DNA from 2 places in the Alteromonas sp. 38 genome. Region 1 is predicted to be linked to the other one. Evidence: predicted binding sites of a transcription regulator. Region 1 holds the regulator's gene; the other holds the start of a gene.
What was found. Region 1 encodes sigma-54, which starts transcription at its own class of promoters, with help from an activator protein. Its sites were predicted from a motif close to GTTGGCACGNNNNTNGNNT; they were not measured.
Positions count from the first base shown of each region.

Region 2: FLAVO9R_RS09285 (hemerythrin domain-containing protein) is a predicted target of sigma-54. The motif match lies at 2,060-2,078, and genes of this name have one in related genera.

Region 1 is NZ_LR733300.1:834,755-838,178, reverse strand. Features, by position in the region: gene lptC (LPS export ABC transporter periplasmic protein LptC) at 1-241, shown strand, start outside; gene lptA (lipopolysaccharide transport periplasmic protein LptA) at 210-773, shown strand; gene lptB (LPS export ABC transporter ATP-binding protein) at 776-1,501, shown strand; gene FLAVO9R_RS03560 (RNA polymerase factor sigma-54) at 1,577-3,061, shown strand; gene hpf (ribosome hibernation promoting factor) at 3,091-3,378, shown strand; gene ptsN (PTS IIA-like nitrogen regulatory protein PtsN) at 3,387-3,424, shown strand, end outside.
Region 2 is NZ_LR733300.1:2,147,366-2,150,789, forward strand. Features, by position in the region: gene FLAVO9R_RS09275 (DUF2878 domain-containing protein) at 1-119, opposite strand, end outside; gene FLAVO9R_RS09280 (diacylglycerol kinase family protein) at 285-1,943, shown strand; gene FLAVO9R_RS09285 (hemerythrin domain-containing protein) at 2,133-2,576, shown strand; gene FLAVO9R_RS09290 (YqaE/Pmp3 family membrane protein) at 2,674-2,832, opposite strand; gene FLAVO9R_RS09295 (bifunctional diguanylate cyclase/phosphodiesterase) at 2,963-3,424, opposite strand, start outside.

The sequences.
Region 1 (3,424 bases):
ATTGATACAGCTAGAAAATAATGTCGTTATTGAAAACCAAAGTGTCGATGACTTTGTAAGGACAATACGTACAGCGTTTATAGAGATAAACCTGTACACTAAGCAAATGACATCTGATCAGCCCGTGGAAATACGTGGCTTACAATATGTGATTAACAGCAATGGGTTTAACGCCAACTTGCGTACCCAGGAATACGAGTTAATAGACCATGTACAAACCATTTATTCGCCTAGCCACTAAAGCATTAGCGACCAGCCTCGCTGTTAGCCTTTTCTCTACTGTGGCTTTAGCGGCTGAAAGCGACTTCAACAAACCGATTAAAGTTGACTCTAAATCGCAATTTGTTGACGGTAAAAACAAAACTTCATTGTTTAAAGATGATGTACGAATTACCCAAGGTTCTTTGGTGATAAATGCCGATGAAGTTGAGGTTATTGCCAGCGAAGGAGATGGACGAGAGATATTTGTTGCTCGCGGCAAACCTGCCAGCTACTCGCAAAAATTAGAAGATGGCGCCCCCGTTACCGCCAAAGCCAACGAAATACGCTATGAAGTGGTAAATCGAACTATTTCTTTACAAGGGAATGCAGAGCTACAGCAAGATACCAGCAAAGTACAAGGCGACAAGATTACTTTCGACATGGTCACGGAACAATTGCTTGCAACAGGCGGCGAAGACGGTGAAGGTGGTAGAGTAACTACGGTATTTACGCCTGAGGCAATACGTAAAGCGTCATCGAATAACGAAGGCGATAAGGCGGACGGCAACTAATCATGGCAACGTTGAGCGCACAGAGTCTTGCAAAGGCGTATAAAGCCCGTCAAGTGGTTCGCGATGTAAGCTTATCAGTTTCGACTGGGCAAATCGTTGGATTACTCGGCCCCAATGGTGCCGGTAAAACCACAACTTTTTACATGATTGTAGGCTTAGTACCCCTTGATAAGGGCAAAATCAGTATTGATGACAGCGAATTAACCCATGAGCCCATGCACGAGCGTGCACGACGCGGAATTGGGTATTTACCGCAAGAGGCCTCAATTTTTAGAAAATTGACGGTGTTTGAGAACATCATGGCTATCTTACAGACCCGTAAAGGGTTGAGTTCAGCGGAACAAGAACAAGAAGCCGATGCGCTACTTGATGAATTTAATATCAACCATATACGTAATAGTACGGGTATGAGTTTATCCGGTGGTGAACGTCGCCGGGTAGAAATCGCGCGAGCATTAGCCGCTGATCCGCAATTTATTTTGCTTGATGAGCCATTTGCTGGTGTTGATCCTATATCGGTTAATGATATAAAGAAGATCATTCAACATCTTCGTGACAGAGGAATTGGAATCCTCATCACCGATCACAACGTAAGAGAAACACTGGATGTGTGTGAGAAAGCGTATATTGTGAGCCAAGGCGAACTCATCGCGCAAGGGACAGCAGAACAAGTTTTAAGTAATCAGAAAGTAAGGGATGTATACCTAGGAGAACAATTCAGGCTATAGTTACTGTAACCGAATTGTCATTTTCAGTTTTAAGCACGGGTATATTCACAACAAGAGTTTAAAAATAAGACGTAGATGAAACCATCTTTACAGCTAAAGTTCAGTCAACAACTTACCATGACACCGCAGTTGCAGCAGGCAATCAAGCTGCTGCAGTTGTCTACGCTCGACCTGCAACAAGAGATTCAGGAAGCACTAGACTCAAACCCACTTTTGGAAGTTGAAGAAGGCGGCGATGACCATCCTGTTGAGAAAAACAACATGGACGGCGACGACCCTTCTGTAGAAGCTGCTCCTACTGCATCTAGCGATTCGTTAGAAGCAGGTGACGCGCTTGAAAAGAACGACCTTCCCGATGAACTGCCAATCGACAGTACGTGGGATGAGTATTACTCGGCCTCTTCTGCTCCCGCCCCTGGTCCATCAAATAATGATGACGACCAACTGTTTCAGGGTGAAACCACCGACAATATTCAAGACCACTTGCTATGGCAAATGCGGTTAACCCCGTTTTCGGATACCGACCGCGCCATTGCTACCGCCATTATCGACTCAATCGATGAATCTGGTTACCTGAACGTCCCCATCGAACAGATTTTAGAATCAGTGAATTCTGACGACGTAGAAGAATTGGTGGAAATGGACGAAGTTGAATGTGTACTCAAACGTATTCAAATGTTCGACCCTATCGGTTCAGGTTCGCGTACACCGCAAGAATGTTTGCTTGTACAGCTTCGCCAGTTCTCAGACGATACGCCATGGCTTGCAGAAGCAAGACAACTTATCAATGAGTACTCGGACCTACTTAGCAGCAAAGACTACCGTACGTTAATGCGCAAGAGCCGTTTGAAAGAAGATCAACTTCGCGAAGCCATGCGCTTACTGCAAACGTTGAATCCTCGTCCAGGTAGTGCATTAATTACCAAAGAACCGGAATACGTTATTCCTGATGTTTCGGTAAACAAGAAGAATGGCCGCTGGGTGGTAGAACTTAACCCCGATAGCTTGCCAAAGTTAAGCGTAAATCAGCAATATGCCGCTATGAGCAGACGCTCTAAAAACAGCAGCGATTCGCAATTTATTCGCTCACATATGCAAGAAGCCAAATGGTTTATAAAAAGCCTTGAATCAAGGAACGACACCTTGATGAAAGTAGCAAACTGTATTGTGCAGCAACAAATGGGCTTTTTCGAGCACGGCCCAGAAATGATGAAACCAATGGTGCTAAATGATGTCGCAGAAATGGTAGATATGCATGAATCCACCATCTCACGTGTCACCACGCAAAAATATATGCATACCCCACGTGGCATATTTGAGTTGAAATATTTCTTCTCTAGTCACGTAGCAACGGAATCTGGTGGTGAGTGTTCATCTACCGCTATTCGCGCACTAATTAAAAAGCTTGTGGCTGCGGAAACGCCCAGCAAGCCATTAAGCGATAGCAAGATTGCTCAATTGTTGGCCGAACAAGGCATCAAAGTTGCCCGGCGGACAATAGCAAAATACCGGGAATCATTATCGATTCCGCCGTCAAACCAACGCAAAAGCCTTATTTAAAGGCCTTGATAATTTAAGGAAGACGAAATATGCAAATCAACCTTACCGGTCATCATGTCGAAATTACTGATTCTTTGCGTAGCTATGTCGATACTAAGTTCAGCAAACTAGAGCGTCACTTTGATCACATATCTAATGTGCATGTCATCCTGAACGTCGAAAAACTTAATCAAAAAGCCGAAGCCACCATGCACCTCAGCGGAGCAGAAGTGTTTGCTTCATCACATAACACCGACATGTATGCGGCGATAGACAGCATGATCGACAAGCTCGACAGGCAAGTTATCAAGCATAAGGAAAAGCTGAAAAAGCACTAAATATTAGTATGGAAATTCAAGCCATAGTAAGTTTGGACCGCACCGA
Region 2 (3,424 bases), 1.3 Mb from region 1:
ACTAACCACCAAATGGTTTGAAACCATAGAAAGTTAACCAATTTGATAATGAAACTGTTCGACATTGAATTCGCCCGTTTATGAATGTGAATACTGCAGTTGAAAGTCAGATGGAACATTTACGGTACTGTTTGTCAGCCAGTTCACTTGTAAAGTTTTAATAAAACGTAATTTTTGATGTTTAATTTCATTCTACCTACATAGATGCATATTAGTAATAAACAAAAAAAGCGGAACCACTGTATAAGTTAATTAAATCTTTGAACAAAGGAAATGTGAACAGTATGAAGATGGTTAAATATTATGTACTCGGCGCAATCTTAGCACTAGTGCTAACCTGGTTTAGCCCAACACTATGGCTCTCTGTCATCTTTGCTTGGATCAGTTTTTCACTTATTGCAGTTAGTAGCGCCTACTTGCTTAACTATCCTGCATTGTTCAGAAAACGTGAAGATGGTTCAATCCCTATTTATATTCGGTGGGTCTTCGTTCCATTTTTACTGGGAAGCTGGTTGTACAATGAGTATGCAAGGCGTACCGACAAGGTTCCTCCCTTCCAAAGAATAGATGACCAACTCTATTTAGGTTGTCGCATGTCTTCTCAACATGTGGATATGCTGAAAAACAACAATATTAACGCTATTTTAGACGTTACCGCCGAATTCGATGGCTTAGATTGGACAGCCTATCAATTGGATTTTGATTATTTAAACATTCCTGTTCTTGACCATACCAGCCCCACCCAAGAACAACTTACACTTGCAATTAACTGGTTAGATCAACAACTCGTTGAAGGTAAAAATGTCGTAGTGCATTGTGCACTTGGTCGAGGGCGTTCTGTACTAGTGCTAGCCGCCTACCTTTTAGCGAGAGAGCCCTCGTTATCAATTCTAGATGCGATGGACAAGATTCAATCGGTTCGAACGACAGCAAGGCTAAATAAACATCAGTTAGCGGCACTGGAAAAAATAAAGAATGGTGGAAGCTTGTCATTAACTAAGCGCCTTACCCTCATTGCCAACCCTGTTGCTGGCGGGGGTAAATGGGAAGTTGAAAAGGCCGACATTCTGGCAAGATTGAACGAAAAATTTAAAGTCACCGTTAAAGAAACAACAGAAGAAATAAACGGTGAAGCCTTGGCTAAAGAAGCCTTAGGCGATGGGGCACAAATTATCGTAGCTTGTGGTGGCGATGGTACCATTACTGAGGTGGCGAATGCCCTCACCGATAAGAATGTAACACTAGGGGTTATTCCCCTTGGTACGGCCAATGCCCTTTGTCAGGTACTTCATGGTTATGCTAGCAAAATTGTTCCCATCAGCACAGCGTGTGACGTCATTATTAACGGTAAAACTGCAGATATTGATACTGCCCAGTGTAATGGCAGAATGATGTTACTGGTTGCGGCTGTCGGGTTTGAAGAGCATATGATATCTGCCGCAGGACGAGGAGAAAAAGACTCTGGTGGACAATTTGCCTACCTTAAGGGGCTTTGGGAGGCCATTGGCAAAAACGAAAACCTTGGTCTTCAGGTAAAGTTTAATGATGAAGAAGCCCAGCACTTAGAAACACCAAGCTTAGTGATCGCCAATGCTGCGCCAATTACCACCGCACTCGCGCAAGGCGGAGACTTACCAGATGTGACTGATGGTAAATTAGATATCACGTGGCTAACCCCACAAGATTCATCTGACCGTCAATTACTCTCTTTGGCAGAGCTCGTCTTTGGTCCTGAAGATTACAAAACCAGTTCAGACAGTATCAGGCATAAACAGTCCCCATCGATATCCCTTTATTTTGACGAGGAAATATCTTACGCGGTTGATGGTGAGATATTCAGCGCAAGTGAAATCAGTATCACCACACACCCCGCGAGTCTCCGAGTATTAACGGGCATAGACCATGCGCAAAATAACAGTCAATTCACGACAGAAAAACGATAAGTAAAGATTACCGCAAACGCTATGTAAGAAATGCATTAATTAAGCGGCTGCTTATGTATTGAAACGATAATCAGCCGCTAAAAGCTTTACTTACAGTGACTTAGTGAACGCAATATAGTGGAACGCTTCTCGCATTGGTTAACGTGCTTTTTACGCCACATTTTAGTACAACTAGTTGAGGGATTACCGATGAAGATTTTCGAAGCGTTACGCCAAGATCATGAGAAACAAAGATTGTTACTTAAAATTCTCGCTGAGACCAGTGGAGACACGGCTGCACGCCGAGAGTATTACCAAGAGCTTAAAAATCAGCTCGAAAGTCATGCCATTGCGGAGGAGCGCCATTTTTATTCTCCCCTCCTTAAAAAGGATGACGCCGTAGAGTTAACCCGTCACGGTATTGCAGAACATCACGAAATTGATGAGCTAATCGAAAAACTGGATGAGACTAAAATGGACTCACCAGGATGGCTACGTCACTTGAAATCGCTTCAGGAAAAAGTTGAGCATCACCTTGCTGATGAAGAGCAAGAGTTTTTCCAGGTGGCTGGTCGACTTCTTAACGATTCTCAGAAGAATAAACTTGCCGATGCTTACCAAGAGGAAATGGCAAAAGAACTTGCGCCTCTTTAGGCTCAAGTGTTACTCAAATCATAACGATACGAAAAAGGCCAGTCATAGACTGGCCTTTCTTTTCATGCTTGGTTTTACTAAAAGTTAGTAAAATAAACTATCGTTTAGCGATAATGTACACGGCGTGGATAACACCAGGGAAGTAGCCTAACAACGTTAAAAGGATGTTTATCCAAAACTGAGCGCCAATACCAACTTGTAAGAACACACCTAAAGGAGGCAGTAAGATTGAAAGTATAATGCGAATAATGTCCATAATAATATCCTTGTTTTTGAAGTAATTTCACAGTTCACCCACTCTAACTGCGGTATTTTAAGTTTTTGAGCAGGCTTTGCTTTTATAATGCATATATACTGCCAACAATAAGGAATTTACTGGCACACGTCTATTCGCCTAAAGGTGAATTTTCTAACCATTCTTCTAGCGCATGCTTAGCCAATGGCCGGCTAATGAAGTAGCCCTGCGCAATATCACAGCCCCACTCTTTCAAAATATTTAGCGACATCTCGTCTTCTACACCTTCAGCTACCACTTTTAAGTCGAAGGCAGCAGCTAATCCCAGCACGGTATGCACGATTTGCTTATCGTTGTCGTCGGTCGCTAAAGACAAAATAAAGCTTTTATCAATTTTGATAGTATCGACAGGCAAATTTTTCAAATACGCGAGCGATGAGTAGCCAGTACCAAAGTCATCGATGGCAAAATGGAATCCCCTGCTCGTCAATGCGTTCAGGTTTTCAATGGCAAGTGAAGCATCGGCTACCAAATCACTTTCTGTGATTTCTAGCTCTAGGGCATCAGGCGAGAGAGCTGCATCGGTGAGTAAAGAAACCAGTTTATCGAGTAA